Linked DNA regions of Lujinxingia sediminis. The protein of the gene in region 1 interacts with the protein of each later gene in a pairwise test. Links are inferred from orthologs where the notes say so. Each region holds a gene or a part of one and is shown on either strand. Other genes may lie near its edges.

Region 1 (4,862 bases):
GCCGGATCTCACGCACGATCTCGGCGCTCACCGTCTCGGCGCTCTTGACATGCCCTAAGCCCTTGCAGCGCTCACACGGGTCGCACATGTACTGGACCAGCGACTCCCGCACCCGCTTGCGCGTCATCTCCACCAGACCGAACTCCGAGATGGCCAGCGAGTTGGTCGTCACCCGATCTTTTTTGAGCGCGGCCTCCAGCGTGCGGTAGACCTTCTCGCGGTTTCGGGCATCTTCCATATCGATAAAGTCGATGATGATGATGCCCCCGATGTTGCGCAGCCGCAGCTGGTAGACGACCTCCTCGGCCGCCTCCAGGTTCGTGCGCAAAATCGTCTCCTCAAGATCGGAGCCGCTCCCCACAAACTTGCCGGTGTTCACATCCACCGCGGTGAGCGCCTCGGTCTTATCAAAGACAAGGCTTCCACCGCTGGGCAGGGGCACCTCTCTGGCCAGCGCCCGGTCGATCTCCACCTCGATGCCGTACGCATCAAAGATGGGCTCATCGGCACCGTACATCTCAATATTATCGGCGAACGAAGGCATATAATGCTTCGTAAACCCGCTGACCCGCTTGTAGGCCTCTTCATCATCCACGATGAGCTTGCCCACATCGGTGGTGAAAAGGTCGCGAGCAGCCCGCAGGAGCAAGTCCGGCTCCTCGTTGAGCAGGTAGGGCGCCTTGACCTGATTGGCCTTATCGAGGATGTCGGTCCACAGCTTGACCAAAAGCTGCATATCGCGCACCAGCTTATCTTCACTGATGTTCTCGCTGACGGTACGCACGATAAAGCCGGTGCCCGGCGGTCGATTCTCCTCGACGAGCTTGCGCAACCGCTTGCGCTCCTTCTCCGACTCAATCCTCCGGCTGATTCCCACATGCGAGACCGTGGGCATAAACACCACGTAGCGCCCCGGAAGCGAGATATGCCCGGTGAGCCTGGCACCCTTGGTACCCATCGGCTCCTTGGCCACCTGCACCAGAACCTCCTGCCCCTCCTTGATGCAGTCGGAGATGTTGATCTTGCGGCTGATCTTGCCGCGGGAGGGCGGCGGCCACTGATCGCCGTCTTCTTCCAGAAGGTTGATATCCTTCTCAAAGTTATAGAAATCGCTTACGTGCAGAAAACCCGCTTTCTCCTGGGCCACATCCACAAACGCCGCCTGCATCCCGGGAAGCACGCGCAACACCTTCCCCTTATAGATGTTGCCGGCCACCCCGCGGTCGCGGCGGCGCTCCATATAGATTTCGCTCAAGAGCCCGTCCTCGATCAGCGCCACGCGCGTCTCGGAGCGGGTCGAATTGACCACCAGAATGTTGGACATGTCACCTCATCGCGAACCCCCGCGTGTCCTCGATCATCTCACCGGCAAGCCGTCCTCCTCGAAAGCGTCCGCGTCCTCCAAAAGGTCGCCGACCACCGCCGAGAAGACGCACCGCCACCGGGCGTCGATCACGACACACAAAAGCTCGTCTCTATCGGGTTGAATCGCGCTCAAATCGTCAAATTTCGCTCGGGCGTCCCGAAACACTCGCCGGCCCAGGCCCGCTCTTCACCTGCCTGACCGGCGCCCTCTCCGGGGCCCTTAACACCTTGAAAAACGTTGATAAACTCGCTGCTCACAGCCCCCGAAATCACCTCATCCGGAACGCCGGAAGGCATGCCACAGCGCGCTCTTCTCTTCACCCCGAGCTATATCACAGCCCCAGATCGCCGACTAGCCACGATCCTTTTGCCCTACTTTTTTGCCACCTCTGGAGTAACGCTTAACCAGGCGGAGAGCCCTCGCCACGCCACAACGCCCGATATCTCCCCGAAATCAACGCTGGCACGCCATCTGCATTACGCTCTCCCACCTGAGACGGAGCGGCGAATGTTCCCCAACACTCCAGAGCGCTCCCGGGTTTGCGACGGGCACCCCGCTCCCCACGGGGTGCCCGCGCCTTTTCTTGTTTTTTTAATGACAAAATAACGACCGCCCCCAGAGCTCCACCTCCCTTTTTACGCCCCCCCCCAAACCCGAGCGCATCCAGCGCCGGGGCGCTCGCCGTCCCTGCATACGAAAAGATCCGAGCGCATCCAGGGCAAAGTCCAGCAAGGAGCAAGGAGGAAGCTGTGGCAGCGCCACCGCGACGACGCAGCGACGACGCTGGCTTTGTCCTGGGGCGCTCGGCAGCGCCGCTCGGCACTCCCGCATACGAAAAGATCCGAGCGCATCCAGGGCGGCGTCTGACAAGGAGGCAGGGATGAAGCTGTAGCAGCGCTACTGCGAATCCCTGTCGACGCCGTCAGCGTCGTCCTGGATGCGCTCGGCACACAGGCACTACTGTTGACAAGCGGCCAACAACCCCCTAAACATTGAAATTATCGTCATCGCGAATAGTTCGCCCCTCGACAGTGTTCATCTCCCACGAACACCTCGAAGCTCGCACGGGCCTGTCGCGCTCGTCGACGATCCAACACGCTTCAATCCTCCGCGCCGCCTCGCGCTGTGCTGCCCGCCATCCTCGGCGCAACGCCCACGCAAACGCATTTCGGCGCAACCCCCGCTCGACCGCCTCACTCCCCGTCTTCCACCCCAGATCCTACCCACGCGCCCCCATCACCGGCCCCCGACCTCATATGCACGGTCTTCTGCCCTGATCCTTCAAGGCGCCCCAGATCCCTCTCGTTTTCCCCACCCTTTTCTGATCCTGATCTGTCTATCTTCAAGACGCCCTCCCAAGGAGAACACCCCGATGAATCTGAAAGAACTCAAGGAGAAAAAGATCGGCCAGCTTACGCAGATGGCCAAAGAAGCCGGCATCGACGGCGCCGGCAACCTGCGCAAGCAAGAGCTGATCTTCGCCCTCCTGCAAACCCAGGCTGAAAAAGACGGTTCCATCCACGGCGAAGGCGTCCTGGAGATCCTCCCCGATGGGTTCGGATTCTTGCGCGCCCCGGACTACAACTACCTGCCCGGGCCCGACGATATCTACGTCTCCCCCAGCCAGATCCGCCGCTTTAACCTGCGCACCGGCGACACCGTCAGCGGCCAGATTCGCCCGCCCAAAGAGAGCGAGCGCTACTTCGCGCTGCTCAAGGTCGAGCAGGTCAACTTCCAGGATCCGGAGCACGCCCGCGAGAAGATCCTCTTCGACAACATCACCCCGCTCTACCCCGAAGAGCGCCTGCAGATGGAGACGGCCAAAGACGGCTTCTCCACCCGCATCATCGACCTGCTCACCCCCATCGGTAAGGGCCAGCGCGCGCTGATCGTCGCGCCGCCTCGCACCGGTAAGACCGTCCTGATGCAGGACATCGCCAACGCCATCGGCGACAACCACCCCGACGTGGTTCTCATCGTGCTGCTCATCGATGAGCGTCCCGAAGAGGTCACCGACATGCAGCGCTCGGTGCGCGGCGAAGTTGTGTCGTCGACCTTCGACGAGCCGGCCCAGCGCCACGTGCAGGTCGCCGAGATGGTCATCGAGAAGGCCAAGCGCCTGGTCGAACACAAGCGCGACGTCGTTATCCTCCTCGACTCCATCACCCGTCTGGCCCGCGCCTACAACACGGTGGTGCCCCCCTCCGGCAAGATCCTCTCCGGTGGTGTCGACTCCAACGCCCTGCACAAGCCCAAGCGCTTCTTCGGCGCGGCCCGTAACATCGAAGAGGGCGGCAGCCTCACCATCATCGCCACCGCGCTTATCGACACCGGTAGCCGCATGGACGAGGTCATCTTCGAAGAGTTCAAGGGCACCGGTAACTCCGAGCTGCACCTGGACCGCAAGCTCATGGAGAAGCGCATCTTCCCCTGCCTGGACATCAACCGCTCGGGCACGCGCAAAGAAGAGCTGCTTATGGAAGACAGCCAGCTCAACCGCGTCTGGATTCTGCGCCAGCTTCTGCACCCGCTCAACGTGGTCGACTCGATGGAGTTCCTCATCGACAAGCTCGGCAAGACCGACTCCAACGCCGACTTCCTCCAGTCGATGAGCGGCTGATCCTTGACGTAACCCCCTGAGAACGCCCCGGAGCTTCTGTGCTCCGGGGCGTTCTCATTGCACTGACCTCCCCCCCTCTCTGATTGTTGGGCCTGAGCCGAATCCCATGTTCGAAAAACTCAAAGAAGTCGAGGCGCGCTACCACCAGCTCAACAGCCAGCTGGCCGACCCCGAGGTTGCCTCCGACCCCAACACCTTTCGAAAGATCGCCAAAGAGCAGGCGCTTCTCCAGGAGGTGGTCACCACCTTCCAGCGCTACCAGAGCGTCGAAGACGAGATCGCCGAGAACCGCGAGCTCCTCTTAGAAGATGATGATGACGCTATTAAACAGATGGCCAAAGTCGAGCTTGAGCGCCTCAATCCCGAGCTTGAGGCGCTGGCTCAGACGCTCAAACGCCTGCTGCTTCCCCGCGATCCTCTTGACGACAAAAACACCTACCTGGAGATTCGCGCTGGGACCGGTGGCGACGAGGCGGCGCTCTTCGCTGCCGACCTCTTTCGCATGTACGCGCGTTATGCGGAACGACTGGGCTGGAAGATCGAGATCGTCTCCACCAATGAGACGGATCGCGGAGGCTTTCGCGAGGTCATTGCGCTGATTGAGGGCGATAGCGTCTACAGCCGCCTCAAGTTTGAAGCCGGCACCCACCGCGTCCAGCGCGTGCCCGACACCGAGAGCCAGGGCCGCATTCACACCTCGGCGGTCACCGTAGCGGTGCTGCCGGAGGCGGACGACGTGGAGATCAACATCCAGGACAACGATCTCAAGATCGACGTCTACCGCTCCTCCGGCCCCGGCGGGCAGTCGGTCAATACCACCGACTCTGCGGTGCGCATCACGCACCTGCCCACCGGGCTTGTGGTGATCTGCCAGGA
Region 2 (5,068 bases), 150 kb from region 1 along the record:
CGATCACTCGAGTGCTCGCTGAAGCGTCTGGCGGCGATGTGAAAGCGTTCGACGAAATCGACAAAGCTCCGGAAGAGCGCGAGCGCGGCATCACGATCTCGACCTCTCACGTTGAGTACGAGACGGAAAACCGTCACTACGCTCACGTGGACTGCCCGGGTCACGCTGACTACGTCAAGAACATGATCACCGGTGCGGCGCAGATGGACGGCGCCATTCTGGTGGTTTCGGCCGCTGACGGCCCGATGCCGCAGACCCGTGAGCACATCCTTCTGGCCGGTCAGGTCGGTGTCCCCGCGATGGTGGTTTTCCTCAACAAGGCCGACATGGTCGACGATGAGGACCTGCTTGAGCTGGTCGAAATGGAAGTTCGCGAGCTTCTGAGCAAGTACGACTTCCCCGGCGACGACATTCCCATCGTGATCGGTTCGGCGCTTCAGGCGCTGGAAGGCGAAGCTGGCCCCTACGGTGCCGACGCCATCCTCAAGCTGATGGCCGAAGTTGACCGCTACATCCCGCTGCCTGAGCGCGCCACCGACAAGACCTTCCTGATGCCGATCGAAGACGTGTTCTCGATCTCGGGTCGCGGTACGGTCGTTACCGGTCGCATCGAGCGTGGTGTGATTAAGCCTGGCGACGAAGCCGAAATCGTCGGCCTTCAGGAAAAAGCGGAGAAGACGGTTGTTACCGCCGTTGAAATGTTCCGCAAGTTCCTCGATGCCGGTCAGGCTGGCGACAACGTCGGTTGCCTCCTTCGCGGTATCAAGAAGGAAGATGTCAAGCGCGGCCAGGTTCTGGCCAAGCCGGGCAGCGTGACCCCGCACACCAAGTTCGCCGCCGAGATCTACGTGCTGACCAAGGAAGAAGGCGGACGTCACACTCCCTTCTTCGCCGGTTACCGCCCGCAGTTCTACTTCCGCACCACCGACGTTACCGGTGAGATCATTCTGGAAGAAGGCGTTGAGATGGTCATGCCTGGCGACCGCATCACGGTTACCGCCAACCTGATCACCCCGATCGCCATGGAAGAAGGCCTTCGCTTCGCGGTTCGCGAAGGTAGCCGTACCGTCGGCGCCGGCGTCGTCACCAAAATCATCGAATAAGATGAGAAAGCGCCTCTCGCAATCCATGCGGGAGGCGCGAAATAAACCCGCGACGGGCTGTCGTTGCCTGTTAAACGGTGTGGGAACAGGGCGCCTTAAGCGCCCTGTTCTATCCTGTCGCTCGGTTTAGGCCAGTAGCTCAGTTGGTAGAGCATCGGATTCCAAATCCGACGGTCGGGGGTTCGAGTCCCTCCTGGCCTGCTTCCCGAAAGAATCGGGATGTTACGCGCGGGGCCTCATTACGAGAGCCCCGTCTTTGTTCCCGGCGCCGGCAGCTCATGTCATGATGAGCTGGCTAAGAGAGCGCGCCAAACGAGAGCAATTATGGACGTTTCGCGCCTGGTCACGCTGACGTATATCTCCACTGCGGTGGTGGCGTTCGTCATTTTCGACAAGACCTTCAAATGGATCTGGGCGTCATTTGACGCACTGTCCGAGTTTACGGTGATCCCGCCGATTCTGACGCTGACCACAACGCTGGCAATCGCGTCGGTCGTCGGTCTGATCATGTGGATGAAGCGTCACCCGAAGGTCGATCCCTTCCTCACCGAAGTGATCATTGAGCTCAAGAAAGTCACCTGGCCGAGCTGGAAAGACACCCAGCGTTCGACGGTGGTGGTGATTATCTTCAGCATCATTCTGAGCTTCTTCCTCTGGGGATCGGACCAGATCTGGAAGCGCGTTACCGACTACATCCTCACGATTGGCATTTAAGGACGAACACGCATGGCATCTTCGGACACCAAAGAGTGGTACATCGTCCAGACCTACTCCGGATACGAGAATAAGGCGAAACTCGCCCTCGAAGAGCGTATTCGCTCGGAAGGAGTCGAGGACGATATCGGTGAGATCTTCATTCCGACCGAGACGGTCGTGGAGGTCAAAAACGGCAAGCGCCGTGAGCGCACCCGTAAGTTTTACGCGGGCTACATCTTTGTGAAGATGGTGCTCAGCGATCGGGCCTGGCACGTGGTCAAGAACACGCCGAAAATCGTGGGCTTTGTGGGCGGCAATCAGCGCAAGCCCACGCCGGTGCCGGAAGCGGAGTTCCGTAAGATCACCGAGCGGATCGAAGAAGGTAAGATGTCGGCCGGCCCGAGCTACAACTTCCAGAAGGGCGATAAGATCCGCGTGATCGAGGGCAACTTCAAGGACTTCACCGGCAACATCGAAGAGGTGATGGAGGAGAAGGAGAAGTTGCGCGTTTTCGTCGAGATCTTCGGTCGTCCGACTGCGGTGGAGTTCGACTTCAACCAGGTCGAATCGGTCGCCGACGAATAAGTCACGATCAGATGAAAGAAAAGAGCGCCGGGTCCTTGATCCGGCGCTTTTTTTATTGTAGTTGAGCGCTCCCCGCACCGGCTGTGGCCATTGTGGCCAGGCAGAAGGGCCGGGGATTTTTTATGGCAGGAGTCTGCCAGTCAGGTGAGGTCACCGGGCACAAGGGCAGACGCTGACTGCACGTCCGTAGATGACGGACGGAGAAGAGGAGAATCATGGCTAAGAAAGTCGTAGGACAGATCAAGCTGCAGGTACCTGCGGGCAAGGCGAACCCCTCGCCGCCCGTCGGTCCGGCGTTGGGCCAGCACGGCGTCAACATCATGGAGTTCTGCAAGGCGTTTAACGCGCGGACTCAGGATCAGCCCGGAATGATCATTCCGGTCGTGATCACGGTGTACGGCGACCGCTCGTTCGACTTCATCACCAAGACCCCGCCGGCGGCGGTGCTGGTGCTCAAGGAGCTGGGGATTCCCTCGGGCTCCGGTGTGCCGAACCGCGATAAGGTGGGTCAGCTCACCTATGAGCAGGTCAAGAAGATCGCGGAGATCAAGCTCCCCGACCTCACGACCGATGACATTGATGCGGCCGCGCGTACGGTGGCCGGGACGTGTCGTTCGATGGGTGTGGATGTGATCGGTATGGAGGTGGACAATGGCTAAGCGCGGAAAGAAGTACGCTGCGGCGTCGGCGAAGGTCGATAACCTGAAGCGTTACGAGCTTGAAGAGGCCATCTCGCTGGTTAAAGAAATTTCGTTCGCGAAGTTCGACGAGTCGGTCGACGCGGCGATCAACCTCAACGTCAACCCCCGTCACGCCGACCAGATGGTTCGCGGCGCGGTTTCGCTGCCGCACGGTATCGGTAAAGACACCCGCGTGCTGGTTTTCGCCAAGGGCGAGAAAGCCAAAGAAGCCGAAGAAGCCGGTGCGGACTTTGTGGGAAGCGACGAGTTGATCGAGAAGATCAACGGCGGCTGGACCGACTGGGACGTCACCGTGGCGACGCCGGACATGATGGGCCAGGTCGGTCGTATCGGTCGTGTGCTCGGTCCGCGTGGTCTTATGCCCAACCCGAAGGCCGGTACGGTGACCTTCGACGTGGCCAAGATCGTCAAAGAGCTCAAAGCCGGTCGCGTGGAGTTCCGCGTGGACAAGGGCGGCATCATCCACATCGGCGTGGGTCGTACCAGCTTCGATGCGGTCAAGCTGCAGGAGAACGTCGTGGCGTTGCTTGAGACGCTCGCGCGTCTGAAGCCGGCCAGCTCGAAGTCCCCGTACTTCAAGAGCATCGCGCTGAGCTCGACGATGAGCCCGTCGGTCAAGCTGGACACCGCGTTTGCGCGTGACTTGCTCTAAGATCGTGTGAGAAAGACGCCGGTCCCGGCGGGGCCGGCGTCTTTCTGACAAAAAAGCAGGATACGGCGCTTGACGGAGCCTCCGGGCTCGACTACGAAGAGCGCCGTCGGTCGGGTTACCCCGGCGATAACGCCCCGCGCAGGAGTGTACGCGGAGCGAAGACATAGAGTTGCTTTCGACATCGAAGAAGCAGGTGAGCACGTCAAGTGTTCTTAATGTCCCGCGGAGATGGTCAGATGCGACCGATTGCAGTGCCGGTGTGTATGCCGGCAATCTGGATGACGTTGACTGAGACCCTCCGCACCTTCGGTGCCGAGGGTTTTGTTGTTGGATGGCGTCGAGTCGAGGATCGCAGAAGCGATGCACGACTCGAAGCGAGACTTTAAGGAGATGCGATGAATCGCGCGGAAAAAGAACAAGAAGTCGCGTCGATCCGCTCCGATCTCGAGCAGGCGAAATCCGTCATCCTGGCGAGTCATGTGGGTATGGACGTGAACACGGTGAACGAACTTCGCTCGAAGTTCCGCGCCGAGGGCGTTCAGTACCGGGTGGTCAAGAATACGCTGGCGAAGCTGGCGATCTCGGGCACCGACATGGAAGTGATCTCGGACTTGTTTGTGGGTCCTGTGGCCATCGCGTTCAGCGCGGAGGATGCAGTCAGCCCGGCCCGAGTGATCAAAGACTTTGCCAAGGATCACGACGCCTATGAGGTGCGTGGTGGCTTCCTGGACGGGACAGCGCTGGATGTAGCTGGCGTGAAGCGTCTGGCGGATATGCCGACCAAAGACGAGTTGCGCGCGAAAGTGCTCAGCCTGTTCACGGCGGTGCCCACCAAGTTTGTTCGCACGCTCAACGCCGCGCCGACCTCCTTCTTGCAGGTTCTTACGGCCCGCAAGCAGGATATCGAGCAGAGCGCCTGATCGGAGAGGGACGACCTCTTCACCCATTACAAAACACACCAGAAAAGCTCGCGTGCTGGCGAGCACTTAAGGAGAGAACACCATGGCTGATGTCACCAAAGAACAAGTCGTTGAGTTTCTTAGCAACATGAGCGTGATGGACCTTGCCGGTCTCGTCGAAGAGCTGGAAGAGAAGTGGGGCGTGAGCGCCGCCGCTGCCGCTCCGGTGATGATGGCTGCCGGCCCGGGCGGTGCGGAAGCTGCCGCTGAGCAGACCGAATTCGACGTTGTTCTTGCCAGCTTCGGCGACCAGAAGATCAAGGTCATCAAGGCCGTCCGCGAGCTCACCGGTCTGGGTCTTAAGGACGCCAAGGATCTGGTCGAAGGCGCTCCCTCGACCGTTAAGGAAGGCGTTGATAAGGAAGAGGGCGA

What was found. The genes of interacting proteins can lie anywhere in the genome.
Region 2: the proteins of rho (region 1) and nusG interact in binary tests that used the Escherichia coli proteins (3 or more experiments, as listed by UniProt). The link is inferred for Lujinxingia sediminis from one-to-one orthologs.

The regions. Positions count from the first base shown.
Region 1 is NZ_SADD01000002.1:383,847-388,708, forward strand. Bases 1,989-4,862 are described here. They hold rho (transcription termination factor Rho), read left to right. Parts: upstream 1,989-2,738; coding sequence 2,739-3,986; downstream 3,987-4,862. Other genes in these bases: prfA (peptide chain release factor 1), read left to right, coding at 4,093-4,862. In the rest of the region: EA187_RS07180 (Rne/Rng family ribonuclease), read right to left, coding at 1-1,324. UniProt on the Escherichia coli protein: Facilitates transcription termination by a mechanism that involves Rho binding to the nascent RNA, activation of Rho's RNA-dependent ATPase activity, and release of the mRNA from the DNA template.
Region 2 is NZ_SADD01000002.1:536,454-541,521, reverse strand. Bases 617-3,606 are described here. They hold nusG (transcription termination/antitermination protein NusG), read left to right. Parts: upstream 617-1,829; coding sequence 1,830-2,384; downstream 2,385-3,606. Other genes in these bases: rplA (50S ribosomal protein L1), read left to right, coding at 3,036-3,606; rplK (50S ribosomal protein L11), read left to right, coding at 2,600-3,043; secE (preprotein translocase subunit SecE), read left to right, coding at 1,428-1,817; tuf (elongation factor Tu), read left to right, coding at 617-1,103. In the rest of the region: more of tuf, read left to right, coding at 1-616; more of rplA, read left to right, coding at 3,607-3,737; rplJ (50S ribosomal protein L10), read left to right, coding at 4,133-4,657; rplL (50S ribosomal protein L7/L12), read left to right, coding at 4,740-5,068. UniProt on the Escherichia coli protein: Part of the processive rRNA transcription and antitermination complex (rrnTAC). The complex forms an RNA-chaperone ring around the RNA exit tunnel of RNA polymerase (RNAP).